DNA from 2 places in the Micromonospora sp. CA-248212 genome. Region 2 is predicted to be linked to the other one. Evidence: riboswitches for the same ligand, from Rfam matches in the RefSeq annotation. Region 2 holds a riboswitch; the other holds the start of a gene.
What was found. A riboswitch is a leader RNA that binds a small molecule or an ion and turns the genes downstream of it on or off. The one in region 2 is predicted to bind cyclic di-AMP.
Positions count from the first base shown of each region.

Region 1: another riboswitch for cyclic di-AMP. It lies ahead of ACQP03_RS00425 (NlpC/P60 family protein); the one in region 2 lies ahead of ACQP03_RS14775 (transglycosylase family protein).

Region 1 covers NZ_CP192023.1:87,060-93,649, forward strand. The annotation lists gene ACQP03_RS00415 (C40 family peptidase) at 1-930, shown strand, start outside; gene ACQP03_RS00420 (N-acetylmuramoyl-L-alanine amidase) at 989-2,944, opposite strand; cyclic di-AMP (ydaO/yuaA leader) riboswitch at 3,180-3,315, shown strand; gene ACQP03_RS00425 (NlpC/P60 family protein) at 3,328-4,368, shown strand; gene dcd (dCTP deaminase) at 4,440-5,018, opposite strand; gene ACQP03_RS00435 (pyridoxamine 5'-phosphate oxidase family protein) at 5,096-5,644, shown strand; gene ACQP03_RS00440 (zinc metalloprotease) at 5,718-6,590, opposite strand, start outside.
Region 2 covers NZ_CP192023.1:3,093,549-3,101,663, forward strand. The annotation lists gene ACQP03_RS14755 (nitrilase-related carbon-nitrogen hydrolase) at 1-1,323, shown strand, start outside; gene ACQP03_RS14760 (AfsR/SARP family transcriptional regulator) at 1,293-4,109, opposite strand; gene ACQP03_RS14765 (peptidase inhibitor family I36 protein) at 4,295-4,696, shown strand; gene ACQP03_RS14770 (peptidoglycan-binding domain-containing protein) at 4,805-5,293, opposite strand; cyclic di-AMP (ydaO/yuaA leader) riboswitch at 5,564-5,732, shown strand; gene ACQP03_RS14775 (transglycosylase family protein) at 5,732-6,424, shown strand; gene ACQP03_RS14780 (hypothetical protein) at 6,500-6,856, opposite strand; gene dinB (DNA polymerase IV) at 6,960-8,115, opposite strand, start outside.

The sequences.
Region 1 (6,590 bases), 3.0 Mb from region 2:
CTGATCGTGCTGGTCGCCGCCGCCGCGGTCGGTGCCGGCATGATCGCCGTGCCGGCGCAGGCCGAGCCGACGGTCGACGAGATCGAGGCGCAGATCGACAAGAAGTGGGAGGAGTTGGAGCCCACGATCGAGAAGTACAACAAGGTGCGGGCGCAACTCGCCGTCAACCGCAAGAAGTCGTCTGAGCTTCAGAAGAAGATCGAGCCGCTGGCCCTGCAGAGCGAGCTGGCACTCAACCGGGTCGGCGACCTCGCTTCCCGTTACTACATGTCGGGCCCCTCGCAGGAGATCGGCGCGCTGCTGGTCAGCGCCAAGCCGGACACGCTCACCGAGCAGCTCACCCTCCTCGACCGGCTCGCCTCCCAGGAGCGCAAGCAGGTTGAGGGTGTGCTCGCCGTCCGGGCCAAGTACGACGGCGAGAAGCAGAAGCTGGACGCGCTGATCGCCACCCAGACCAAGCAGCAGAGCGAGCTGGCGGCCAAGAAGAAGCAGATCGACGCCGAGATCAAGAAGCTCGAAGCGTCGATGCCCAAGACCACGGTCAAGACCGCCGGCTGCCCGACCATCAACGGCGTGGTCTCTGTGGCGGCGCAGAAGGCGATCAAGACCGCCTGCCAGCAGGTCGGCGATCCGTACGTCTGGGGCGCCACCGGCCCGAACTCGTTCGACTGCTCGGGCCTGACCCAGTACGCCTACAAGTCGGCCGGGATCTACCTCACCCACCACACGGGTGATCAGTGGAACGAGGGCAAGGCCGTCTCGCGCGCCGACGCCCGTGCCGGTGACCTGGTCTTCTTCTACTCGGGCCTGAGTCATGTCGGGCTGTATCTGGGCAACAACCAGATGGTGCACGCGCCACGCGCCGGTAAACCGGTGCAGGTGTCCAGCATCAACACCATGCCGGTCGCCGGGTTCCGCCGACCTGGCTGATCCCCAGCACGCACGACGACGGCCCCCGGTCACCTCGACCGGGGGCCGTCGTGGTTCCTCAGCGGGGTGCGCCCACCGGGGACGGCAGCAACTGCACGTCGGCGAGGTCGACGTACATGACGCGGTGGCCGAACTGGATCTGCGCGTACCGGTTCTGGCCCCGGATCACCGTCCAGTCGCCGGGCGAGGAGCCGTCGAACGTGCTGGCCCGGTAGTACTCGCCGGGCAGCACCGCGCCGACGGCGTACCGCTGGCCGGCGGCGAGGGTGTACTGCAACGGTGAGATCGCCTGGTACGGCACGCCGGCCGGGTAGGCCGCCTGCTCCGGGTACGCCCGCCCGTAGACGGGGATCGTGGCCCGGCCGGGCTTCGGGGTGACCACCATGCCGACCGTCCAGGTGGCCGTCGGCGCGGACGCGGGGTTGTGGAACCACGCCCGCTGCCCGAGGTACCAGATGGCCGTCCAGTCGCCCTGTCGACCGGCCAGCGCGTACGTCTGGCCGGCGGACGCGCGGGCACCGTGGTCCGACACGTCCATCGTGTTCGGGGTGCCGTCGGGGCGCAGCGCGATGTCGTTGACCAGTGGCGCGTCCGGAGCCGGCGCGGTGCGTAGCACCACCGACGAGGAACCGCGGGGCGCGCACGGTGCCCCCGGGGTGACGCATCCGGTGAACGCCGGCTGGTTTGTCGCGTAGTCGGGGTCGATCCGGACCAGCCCGGTGGCCGGGGTGCCGGTGTCCAGCCGAGGGGCGTGCAGCAGGTCGAAGTAGTGCGTCCAGTCCCAGTACGGCCCCGGGTCCCAGTGCATCCCGCGGACCGTCGCCGCCGTGGTGCCGGGCACGTTGTCGTGGCCGATGATGTGCTGGCGGTCCAGCGGGATGCCCAGCCGCAGCGCGAGGTGCCGCACGAGCTTCGCCGACGTGCGGTACATCGCCTCCGTGTACCAGGTGCCCTGCGCGGCGAAGCCCTCGTGTTCCAGCCCGATCGACTTGGCGTTGACGTACCAGTTGCCGGCGTGCCAGGCGACGTCCTTGGTGCGGACGTGCTGGGCGATGTGCCCGTCCACCGAGCGCAGCGAGTAGTGCCAGCTCACGTAGGTTGGGTCCTGGACGAGTTGCAGGGTGGTCGCCCAACTCGCCTCGGTGTCGTGGATGACGATGTACTCGATCTTCTGCCGGGCGGGCCGGTCGGACAGGTCGTGGTTGCCGTAGTCGCCGTCGCCGAACGCCGCGTAGGGTGCCGGGATCCACTCACAGGACACGGTGCTCGGGCACTCCAACCCGTCCGGGCGGGCGAGTCGCCGCAGCCCCAGTCGGTCCAGCCAGGACCGCTCGGGTCGTACCGCCCGGGCCGGCAGCGTGACCCGCTGGCCGTCGTCGGTCACCCGCGTCTCGCCCGCGCCGATCGTGGTGAAGACCTCGTCGGCGAAGGCCGCCGCGGCATCGGCGCTGTCCGCGCCGGCATAGCGGGCCACCGCGCCGTACCAGGTGCCCGGGTCGGTGCCGACTCCGACCGGGGCGCCGACCTCCCGTTGGTACGCGGCCAGCAGCGCCGCCCCACCCCGGAGGTTCGTCGTCGGGTCGGTGCGCAGCGCCTCGGCGGTGGCGCCGGTGAGCGCGGCGGCGGCGTCCACGGTCTGCAGCGCGGCGCTGGGCGGCGCGTTGCCGGTGGCGGGCGCCGGTGCGAGAGGACGACGGGACTCGTCGCCGCGCGGATCCTCTCCCGGGGCGTCGTGGTGACCGCCCCGGGGCAGGGCGGTCACGTGCCGGGCGTCGGTCAGGTGCATCGGGCCGTAGCCGCCGCTGGTGCTCGGCGTGCCGGCATTGCTGTCCCAGCGGGACTCCAGGTAGGAGACGCCGAGTAGTACGTCGATGGGTACGCCGTACTCGGTCGCCGCGGCGGCGTACTGCTGCTGGCGGTCGGCGGCGGGGGCCGCGGTGGCCGGGCCGGCGGACAGCGGCACGGCCGCCGTGGCGGTGACGAGCGCGACGGCGAGCAGGGTCGGACGTTTCATCGAACCCCCTACATGTGAACTGGTGTCGGTGCCGTCACCTTCGTCCTGCTCGGGAGCCCACGTCAATACCTTTCCATGTTTCGAAACGTACGGAAGGAAATCTTCACGTCCGCTCGATGGCCCGCCGCAATCGGTACGGAGTGTCACGGCCGCACGGGTTGCGGATCGGTAACGGCCGTCTCTACTCTGGTCATTCGTCGGCCCGGTAGCAGGTCTGCCCACCCCGGGCGGTAACGGACCGACACCGCCGAGTCGCTCGCGAGCGAGCCGGGGACCCAGGTTCCTCGGGGTGAATCCGCAGTTCCTGCGGTAGGGCGCCCACTTCCCGCCCGAACCCGTCAGCTAACCCGGTAGGCGGTCAGGAAGAAGGAGTACGGAACCCGGTGGCCCTCCAAGCCCCGCGGCCGTCGTCCGGACGGTCGGCCCCGGCCGACCCGACGTCGACCGTGCCGCGTCCACGCTGGTCCCGCTTCACCACCGCCCTCGCCGCCCTGGTCGGCGTCGCCGTCGTCCTGACCGGTAGCGCCACGGTGGCCCACGCCGACCCGTCCGTCGCCGAGATCGAACGGCAGATCGACGACGACTGGAACAAGCTCGAACCGATCATCGAGCGGCACAACGCCACCCGAGCCGACCTGGCCCTCAAGCGCAAGCAGGCCGACACGCTCGCCGCCCGCATCGCGCCGCTGGAGCGCCAGGTCGACGCCGCGATGGACAAGGTCAGCGCGCTGGCCGTCCGCGCGTACATGGGTGAAAACCTGTCGACCGTCAACACGATGCTCGGCAGCCGGTCGCCCAGTGAGATGGTCGGTCAGCTCGAAATGCTCGACCGCTTCGCCCACAACCAGCAGGAGGACGTCCGCCAGGTCGCCGACCTGCGCAACGAGCTGGCCCGGCAGAAGGCGCCGCTGGACGAGATGGTGGTCCAGCTGACCCGCACCGAGGCCCAGTTGGCGGCGAAGAAGAAGCAGATCAACGAGGAGATCGACCGGCTACAGAAGCTGCGCCTCAAGGTGTACGGCAACGGCGGCGGCGGTTCGCTGCGTCCCGCGCCCTGCCCGGCCAGCTACCCGGGTGGCGGTGCCGGCATCGCGGTCAAGTTCGCCTGCGCCCAGATCGGCAAGCCGTACGTGTGGGGCGCCGAGGGTCCGAACTCGTACGACTGCTCCGGGCTGATGCTGGCCGCCTGGGCGAAGGCCGGTGTGTCGCTGCCGCACAACGCCGCCGCGCAGAGCCGGGTGACCAAGAACGTCAGCAAGGGCGACCTGCGCCCCGGTGACCTGGTCTTCTACTACAGCGACATCCACCACGTCGGGATGTACGTCGGCGACGGCTGGGTGGTGCACGCCTCCCAGGCCGGTGTGCCCGTCAAGATGAAGAAGGTCGACGACGGGCCCATCCACAGCTACGGCCGCCCCGGCTGAGATGTAAGGAAGGGCCCCCTTCTAACGCCTCAGGTATAGAAGGGGGCCCTTCCTTACATCGCAAGGGCGGATCAGCGCGTCGGCCAGGCACGCCAGTTCTGCCAGGAGCGACTGGGCGTCGGGCCTCGCTGACCCTGGTAACGCGAGCCGTAGACCACCGAGCCGTACGGGTGTTCGGCGGGCGACGAGAGTCGGAAGATGCAGAGCTGACCGATCTTCATGCCCGGCCAGAGGGTGATCGGCAGGTTCGCCACGTTGGACAGCTCCAGCGTGACGTGCCCGGAGAAGCCCGGGTCGATGAACCCGGCGGTGGAGTGGGTGAGCAGGCCGAGGCGGCCCAGCGAACTCTTCCCCTCCAGTCGGCCGGCGAGCTGGTCGCCGAGCGAGATCACCTCCAGCGTCGAGGCGAGCACGAACTCTCCCGGGTGCAGCACGAACGGCTCGCCGTCGGGCACCTCGACCACCGAGGTCAGGTCGTCCTGCTGCATGGCCGGGTCGATGTGGGTGTAGAGATGGTTGTTGAAGACCCGGAACAGCCGGTCGAGTCGTACGTCGATGCTGGAGGGTTGGACCAGGGTGGGCTCGAACGGCTCCAGGCCCAGCGTGCCGGCCTTGATCTCGGAGACCAGGTCACGGTCGGAGAGCAGCATCGGACCACCATAGCGAGGTGGGCGGTGACCAGCGTGTCGAGGTCGCTCCTCGTACATTTGTTCGATAGAATGCTCGCATGGCTTCCTGGTCCGATTTCGCCGTCGACGAGCCCCGCCTCGCCGACGGCATCCGCGTTCTCCTGCAGCAGTACGGGCCGGGCTTCGGCTATCTGGCCACGGTCCGTGCCGACGGTGGGCCCCGGGTCCATCCGGTCTCCCCGGTCATCACCGACGAGGGTCTGTTCTGCTTCATCATCGACTCGCCGAAGCGCCGGGACCTCGAACGGGACGGCCGATACGCGCTGCATTCGTTCCCTCCGGAGGAGAGCGACGACGAGGCGTACGTGGCGGGTCACGCCTGGCCGGTCACCGATCCGGTCCGGGTGGCCCGGCTGGCGCAGAGCGCTCGGGCCGAGCCGCGGGCCGACTGGCGGCTGTTCGAGTTCACCGTCGACGTGGCGATGCTGACCCGTCGTGACCAGCACGGCCTGGGCATCGCCGTGGGGCGTCCGGCCGTCCAGGTCTGGCTCGATCCGCAGACCCCGCCCGCGGCGGCCGCGCCCGCGGCCGTACCGCAGACGCGCCCGACCCGCCGCAGCCGCGACGTTCAGTGCACGGCCGCCTGACCACGGCCCTGGGGGCAGAGACGCCGGTGCCGGCTCCGTCGTGACGGAGCCGGCACCTGGTGTACGCGAGGAGCTAGGCCGCGCGGTACGCGTTCCACGCGGTCAGCATGCGGCTCGCCTGACCCGCGGTGAACTGGTACATGCACGAGTCGTAGGTGTAGTCCATGAAGTTGGTGATCGGGTCCAGGCCGGCCGCCGAGCAGGTGTTCCGGCCGGTCGGGCACTCGTACGCGGGCGACGCCTCGGCCGGGGTGTCGCTGACGCCGTCACCTGAGCCGCCGCAGCCACCCTGGAAGGTGTGGTAGAGGTTCAGCCAGTGGCCGACCTCGTGGGTGCCGGTGTCGCCCTGGTTGTAGTTGGTGGCGGTGCCGCCCGGCAGCGACTCGTTCAGCACGACCACGCCATCCATGCTGCTGAGCCTGCGCTGCGGGAAGGTCGCCCAGCCCAACAGGTCGTCGCTCAACTCACCGAGGTAGATGTTGAGCGTGTTCTTGCCGCCCACCCGTAGCGACGACTTCATCGACCGCTCCGCCGACGAGCCGTCGACGATGGGATACCAGGACGGGTTCGTCACCCGGTCGATCGAGTCGAGTCGGAAGGCGAACGCGGTGGCCGCGCCGCCGGTCCCACCCGCGTAGGCCTGGTTCAGCACGCTGATCTGCGAGGTGATCATCGAGTCGGGGATGTTTCCGCCGGCCCGAGTGCTGTTTTCCTGGATCACGTGCACCACCACCGGGATGGTGACCGTAGCGGCCAGCGTCGTGGCGCCGGCGCCGGCCCGGTAGTTGGCCCGCTCGCGCAGCGCCGCCGCGAGGTCGGCGTCCCGCTCGCGGACCTGCTTGGCGGTCAGCTCGTTCGGCTCGTGCAGGGCCCCCGCGCCGGGCTTCGCCCGGGCGTTGGCGTGGCTGTCGACCGGCTGCGCGCAGGCGCCACCCGGTGCTGAGGA
Region 2 (8,115 bases):
CGGGTACGCCCGAGGACCGCGCTCGGTGCGACGGTTCTCGCCTGGTCGATCGGCCAACTCGGCATTGTCGGGTACTACCTCGGCACGCTGCGACTACCGGTCCCCGTGGTCGGCGGCGTGTTCGTGCTCGGTCTCGGCCTGGCGGCCGGCACGGTCCTGCTCGCCCGGACGCTCCTGCGGCACGGGCGAACCGGGACCGCCGTTCTCACCGTGCCGTCACTGTGGGTGCTGGGCGAGTACGCCGCGTCCCGCCTGTTGCCGCACGGCGCGTGGTGGAGCCTCGCCTACACGCAGGCGGACGTCCGCCCGGTCATCCAGCTGACCGCGCTCACCGGCGTGTGGGGCGTCACCTACCTGTTGCTCGCCGTCCCGATCGCCCTCGCCGCCCTGCTCGCGGGCCTGCGACCCACCCGCACCGCCCGGCTCGACGGCCCACGCCCGGCCCTCACCTGCCTGCTCGCCCTCCTGCTCGGCGTCGGCGGATGGTCGGCCTGGTCACTGAGCCGCTCCCCGGAGCCGGCCGAGCCGCTGACCGTGGGCCTCGTCGCGCTGCGACAGTCCGAGGACGGGCTCCCGATCGACGAACCGTCCGGGCGGGACCTGCTCACCCGGTACGTTCCGCGGGTCTCGGACCTGGCCGCGCGCGGGGCGCGGATCGTCGTGCTGCCGGAGAAGGTGTTCGCCGTGACAGACGCCACCCTGCCCCTGCTCGTCGAGGCGCTCCAGCAGACCGCGGCCCGGGTCGTCGTCGGCGTGGTGCTGCGGCGGGCCGGGACCGCGAGCAACGTGGCGCTGGTGCTGGACCCGAGCGGAACGATCAGGACGTACGAGAAGCGACATCTGATCCCGGGCCTGGAGGACTGGCTGACGCCGGGCGACGACGAGGTGATCGTGGACGGGCGGTTCGGCGTGGCGATCTGCAAGGACCTTGACTATCCCGGTCTGGTCCGGCGGTATCGGGCGCAGGGCGTCTCGGTGCTGCTCGTCCCCGGCCTGGATTTCACCTCCGACGGCTGGCTGCACAGCCGGATGGCCCTCGTCCGTGGGGTGGAGAACGGGATCACCGTGGTCCGCGCCGCCGCGTTCGGCCGGCTGACCGTCACTGACCCGGGCGGCAGGGTCGTGGGCGAGGCGACCGCCGGTGACGCGGAGCTGCTGGTCACGGCCGCTCCGACGCGAGGGTCAGGCACTGTCTATTCGCGTACGGGAGACTGGTTTCCGATCGTGTCCCTGGTCTTGTTCGTGATCTCCGTGGGAGCGGCGGTGGGCCGGCCCAACAGCGGGCCCCGCCGTCACGACCCGTCGGCCGCCGTGAGCCGTTGACGGATCCGCTGCGCGTCCGGGTGGCCCAGCTCGTCGAGGATGCCCAGCGCCGCCCGCCAGCTCCGCGCCGCTTCCGCCGGGTCGCCGGCGTCGACCAACGCCTCCGCCAGGTGCGTCAGCGTGTCCGCCTCGTAGTACCGGTCCCGGAACTCCCGGTACAGCGCCAGCGCGTGCCGGTAGGCGACCACCGCCTCCGCTGGTCGTCCGGCGCGGTGCTGCGCGTAGCCGAGGGTGTCCCACGTGGGCGCCTGGCCCTGCCGGTCGTCGAACTCGCGCAGCAGCTCCAGCGCCTGCTGGCACGCCTCAACGGCGGCGTCGTGCTCGCCGAGCTGGGCCCGGTACCAGCCGACCGCGTTGAGGGCCATCGCCTGCCCGTAGCGATGGCCCGCCTCGCGGTACAGCGCCAACGCCGCCTCGGCATGCCGGACCACCTCGGCTCGCCGGCCCTCCCGGTCGGCCACCTCGGCGAGATCGAGGTAGGTGTGCGCCTGGTTGGCGGGGTCGCCCAGCTCGCGGAACAGCTCCAGCGCCCGCCGGAGCTGACCGGGCGCCTCGTCGAGCCGGCCCAGCCGGGCCTGCGCCCGCGCCAGGCTGCGGTGCGCGTACGCCTGCCCGACCGCCGCGCCGCCGCGCCGCGCCGCCGCCAGCGCCGTCCGCTGCACCGCCAACTGGTCGTGCCAGCCGCCCTGGCGGTCCAGGAAACTGGTCAGGCTCCACGCCAGCTGCCAGGCGTGCCGGTCGGCGCCGCTGGCGGCGCACCGTTCCACGAGCGCGATCAGCACGTCGCGCTCGCGCGTGAACCACGCCACCGCCTCGTCGTGGTCGCCGAACTTCTCCGGCCGCACGCCGGCGACGGCCGGGGCGAGGGTGATCGGATCCCAGTGCGGATGCAGCAGCACGGCCGCGGCGTGCGCGCTGTGCAGGTAGTGGTCGAAGAGTCGGCCGCGCGCCTCGGCCCGGTCGCCGGCCGGGTCGTGCTCGGCGGACAGTTCGGCCGCGAACGCCCGCAGCAGGTCGTGCATGGCGTACCGGTCCGGGGCACGTTCCAGCATCAGGTGCGCATCCGCCAGCTCGGCGAACGCCGCCTGGACGGCCCGCCGGCCGGCACCGACGAGACTGACCCCGGCCGCCGTACTCACCGTCACGTCCGTGCTGCCGCCGACCAGCCGGAACAGCCGCGCGGTCGGCACCGACAGCAGCCGGTACGACCAGGACAGCGCCGCCCGCACGCTGCTGTCGTGGTCGCCCGTGTCGAGCCCGTCCAGCCGGCCGCCGGCCCGGAGCTGCGCGCCCAACTCGGCCAGCGGCAGGTGGGGCCGGACCACCGCCCGCGCCGCCACCACGACCAGGGCCAGCGGTAGCCGGTCACAGAGTCGGACCAGATCGTCGACCGCGGCCCGCTCCGCCTCCGCCCGCGCCCCGATCCGCGCGTACAGCAGGGCCTGCGCGTCGTCGGCGCTGAGCAGATCCAGCACGACCGCCTCGGCGCCCTCGGTGGCCACCAGACCGGTGAGCCGATCCCGGCTGGTCACCAGCACCAGGCAGCCGGCCGCGCCCGGCAGCAGCGGCCGTACCTGCGCGGCGTCCCGGGCGTTGTCGAGCAGCACCAGCACCCGCCGACCGGCGAGCAGGCTGCGGTACAACGCGGTCTGCGCCTGCTCGTCCGCCGGCACCTCGCGCGGCGGCACCCCGAGCGCGGCCAGGAAGCCCCGGACCACCTGCTCCGCGCTTCGGACGACGCCGCTGTGGCTGTAGCCCTCCAGATTGGCGTAGAGCTGCCCGTCCGGGAACTGCCCGGCGACCCGGTGCGCCCAGTGCACGGCGAGGGCCGTCTTGCCGACCCCGCCCGCTCCGGAGAGCACGGCCAGCGGGACGGCCCCGGGTCGCTCCTCGGCGGACGCCCGCAGCGCGTCCAGACGGTCCAGCTCCGAACGCCGCCCGGCGAAGCCCCGGACATCCGACGGCAACTGCGCGGGGACCGGGCGGTCCGGCCGCGACGGGGCGACGATGACCGCGGCGGCCGGCACGGGGGACACCTCCGGGGTCGGCGAGGTGACCTCGCCGCGCAGGATGGCCTGGTGTAGCTGGCGAAGCTCGATGCCCGGGTCCACACCGAGCGCGTCGGCGAGCCGGTCCCGCAGTCGGGCGTAGTACGTCAGTGCCTGCGCCCCGCGACCAGCCGCGGCCAACGCGTGCAGCAGCACGGCGGCGACCGGTTCGTCGAGCGGGTGCTCGTCGGCGAGCCGGGTCAGCGGATCGATCACCGCATCCGGCTCGCCCCGTCGCAACACTCCACGGGCCCACTGCACGACGGTGTCGGTGTGCCGGCGGTGCCAGTCCTGCCGGACCCGGGCCGCCCACTCGCCCGGCAGCCCCGCCAGCGGCTCGCCACGCCACAGCTCAAGCGCCCTGCGCAGCAGTTCCACCCGTTCGGGGTCCCCGTCGGGCAGCCCGTCGGCACGCTGCCGCAGCGCGTCGAAGTGCGGGCCGTCCACTGTCTCCGGTGGCAGGTCCAGCAGGTAACCACCCGACCGTCGCGCCAACACGTCCGGCGCGCCCGCGTCGGCCAGCACCCGGCGGAGCCGGGCGAGGTAGACGTGCAGGTTGTGGCGAACCCGGGGCGGCGACGCGTCACCCCAGACCCGGTCCACCAGAGCGTCCAGGTTCACCGGTCGGCCCACGTCGACCGCCAGTGCGGCCAGGACGGCGCGCTGGCGGGCCGCTCCGGCATCGACCGGACGGCCGTCCGCCCAGACCTCGACCGGCCCGAGGACCCGAATCTCCATGAACCGCCGCTCGCTGCACCGCCGGTCGCCCCACCGGCACCCCCGGGACAGCCGGATTGAGGTTCCGGCAGGAATTCGTCGACCTTCCGCGCAGATCATCGTTGCTACAAGGACATCGATCAACGTGATGTCAGCAACTCGACTCGCGGCCGGTTCCGGTCGTGACGACACCGGAGGTCACCATCGTGCGAAGTGCTCTGCGAAGGCTCACGTCCGCGCTGCTCGGTACGATCGCCGTGGGCGCCACGCTCGGCGTCGCCCCGAGCCCGGCCCAGGCCAACTACGCCTGCCCGTCGGGTCTGCTCTGCCTGTACGCCGGGGCCAACTTCAGCGGCGACATCTTCCTGCTCGACGGTCCGTACAACGGATGCAACGACGTCCCGCTGCCCTCGTACTTCCGCAACCGGGCCCAATCGATCATCAACAACCGGCCGTCCGGCACCGTCTCCACCTTCTGGGACAACGCCAACGCCACCGGCCTGCTCGGCTACCAGCACGCCTATGGCTACCGGGCGAACCTGGCGTACGACTCGGCCGCGATCGGGGGGAACTGGAATCAGCGGATCGAGGCGGTCCGGGTCTGCTGATCCATGAGCGTCGCCGCGCAGGGGGGAGCCGGCGACGCCGCACCGGGGGAGGGGCCGCCACGGCGCCGGCCGGAGTCCGCGAGGGCTCCGGCCGGCGCTGTACGGCGGTCAGCCCGGGTAGTAGCAGACGTTGGGAATGACCGGGCCGCCGTTGACCCCGAAGATCGCGAAGCCCATGTAGGCACGTGTCTGCGGGCCGTACTCGCCGTCCTCGGCGATGTTCGCGTACACGATGTCCTCATTGATCTTGTGCTGGGCGTACCGGACGGCGTCCCGGGTCTTCGGACCGTAGTTCCCGTCCAGGCTGAGCGACCGCGCGTAGCAGTTGTTCAGCGCCTCCTGGAGCACCAGCACCGCGGAGCCCGAGTGGCCGTAGGTGAGGTAGCAGCTTTTGTTTCCGGTCTGCCAGCCGACGGTGGGCACGTGCATGTCCGCGCCGCCCGGGTAGCCGCCGACCCGGTAGAAGGTCAGGCTGGTGCACGGGCTGGACGCCTGTGCGGCGGTCGGCGCGGACAGCGTCAGGCCAGCGCCGGCCAGTAGGGCTACGAGGACGGCTGCGGCGCGGCGACGGCCGTTGCGACTCTGCTGGAGCGGCATGATCTCCTCCTGGGGTGTCGTTTCCGGGACGGACCCGGTGTGCTCCAGAGCATCGCTACCGCCCGTCTACGGTTTCCTGTCCGAACGTCAATTCACCGGGACGGCAGGCCCTGATCGGAAACGGTCCATGATGGCCGCTGCACAGGTGGACGTCCTCCGCAACCGCTGGCCGCAGCGCCCCGCGTGAGCCGGTGAACAACTTCACAAGCGGTGGGCGACCGTCACCCACCGTGCCTACCGTCGGTCGGGTCCACCACCGTGGACGCCGCGACCGGCAACGCCAAATCCTGCCCCCGGTCGTCGGAAACAGAACCCGGGCAGGAGCGGGGGACCCAACGTTCCTCGGTGCATGTCACCTCGGGGTGAAGCCGCCAGCGCGCGGCCGGGCTCCTCGGCCCGAACCCGACAGCTCACCTCGCCGGCGTGGAGGAATGATCCATGACGTCTGCGTACACCCCCCGTCATCGACGGGTCACCACCCGCCGCGTCGCCGTCGGTACCCTGGCGGTCGGCGCGGTCACCGGCGCCGTCGCCCTCTTCGGCCCGGCGGCCCCGGCCCAGGCCGGTGTCAACTGGGACGCGATCGCCCAGTGCGAGTCCGGCGGCAACTGGAAGATCAATACCGGGAACGGCTACTACGGCGGGCTGCAGTTCTCCCAGGGCACCTGGGCCGGCTACGGCGGCACGAAGTACGCCGCCCGCGCCGATCTGGCCAGCCGTGGCGAGCAGATCGCGATCGCCGAGAAGGTGCTCGACGGGCAGGGCATCGGCGCGTGGCCGACCTGCGGCCGCAAGGGCGGCTCGTCGGGCGGTACCTCGACGAAGTCCACCGCGAAGTCCCCGACGAAGTCCACCGCGAAGTCCCCGACGAAGTCGACCTCCAAGTCGTCGACGTCCACCTCCGGCAAGGAGCGGCCGGCACGCGGCGACCAGCCGGCTACCCGTGGTCACGAGCGGACCGCCCCGGCGGCCGGCGGCGACACGTACGTGGTCGCGCCGGGGGACACCCTGTCGGAGATCGCCGAGCGGCACCCCCGCAGCGGCGGCTGGCAGGCCCTGTACGAGCGCAACCGTCAGCTGATCGGCGCGGACCCGGGCCTGATCTTCCCGGGGCAGCGGCTCGCTCTCTGACGTACGTACCGACGAACGCTCGGCCGGGTCACCGGCCGAGCGTTCGTTCGTCTGGCGCTGTCCTCGCGGGACGGGTCACGCCGCCGAGGCGGCCGACCTCGCCTCGCGGCGGGCCATCACGTCGCCGTTCCAGCCCCAGCGCTGCGCCGGCGCGGCGGCCTCGGCCGTCCAGCCGGTGCCGCCCCCGCCACCGTCGATGGCCGTCTCGACCGAGTCGGGGGTGCTGCGGGCCAGTCGCAACGACTGCTCGGCGGTCGTACGCGCCGCACACGGCCAGGACTGGCCGGCGCACTGGAGGTTGCGGCAGCGACCCTCGTCGTCGGCCTCGTGGGCCTCGAGCACGTCGACCGCGAGCTGCCAGAGCAGCGGGTCGGTCACGTCGCCCGGGCGTTCGGCACGACGGCTCGGTCGGTTGCTGGTCTCGTCGGACATGGGCCCCCCTCGTCAGGCTTTCCCCTCAAGACTTCACCTGTGTGCGGCCGGCTAAACCGCCGACCTGCTGTGATGTGTCTCCGGTCGCAGCAACCGGGGCGCTCTAGTCCGGCAATAGCGGCATCTCGACACCGGGAGCGCGGCCGAGCAGCGCCGCCCGGGTGAGCGCCGTCGAGCCGAAGCGGTCGCGGACCGCGTCCACGGCGGCGTCCAGGTCGGCCCCGGTGTTGGCTTGGAACGGCAGCTCCGGCTGCACCGGGTTGTCGTCCAGGTTGCCGACCGAGACGCCGAGCAGGGTGACCCCGCGCCGGTCGATCTCCGGTAGGGCGGCCCGCAGCAGTGTCCGGGCGGCGGCGAGCAGTGGGGTGGTGTCGGCGGTCGCCTTGGGCACGGTGTGCGAGCGGGTGGCGCGGGTGTAGTCGCCGAAGCGGAGTCGCAACACCATGGTGCGTCCGGACCGTCCGGCCGCCCGCATCCGTCGGGTGACCCGGTCGACCAGACCGGCGAGGATGGCGTCCAGTTCCTCCGGCGCAGGTGGGGTACGCCCCAACGCGTGCTGCGCGCCCATCGAGCCCCGCCGCCGGCCCATCTGCACCGCCCGGGGGTCGCGGTTGTGGGCGAGAGCGTGCAGGTGCCGGCCGGCGCCGGCCCCGAGCAGGGACACCAGCGCGGCCTCGCCGAGCCGGGCCACGTCCGCGACGGTACGGATCCGGCGTTCCCGCAGCTTCGCGGCGGTGACCGGACCGACGCCCCAGAGCCGTTCCACCGGCAGTGGATGCAGGAACGCAGTCTCGGCGTCGGGGGCGACAACCAGCAGCCCGTCCGGCTTCGCCACTGCGCTGGCCACCTTCGCCAGGAACTTCGTCCGGGCCACACCCACCGTGATCGGCAGGCCGACCCGGTCGCGGACCTCCCGGCGCAGCCGCTGGGCGATGTCGGCCGGTGTGCCGACCAGCCGGCGCAGCCCGCCCACGTCGAGGAACGCCTCGTCGATGGAGAGCCCTTCGACCAGCGGCGTGGTCTGTCGGAAAATCTCGAACACCGTCCGGCTGGCCTGCGTGTACGCCGACATCCGGGGCGGCACCACGATCGCGTCCGGGCAGAGCCGTCGTGCCTGCTGACCCCCCATCGCGCTGCGCACACCCCGCGCCTTCGCCTCGTAGCTGGCGGCCAGCACCACGCCGCCGCCGACGATCACCGGCCGTCCGCGCAGGCGCGGGTCGTCACGCTGCTCGACCGACGCGTAGAAGGCGTCCAGG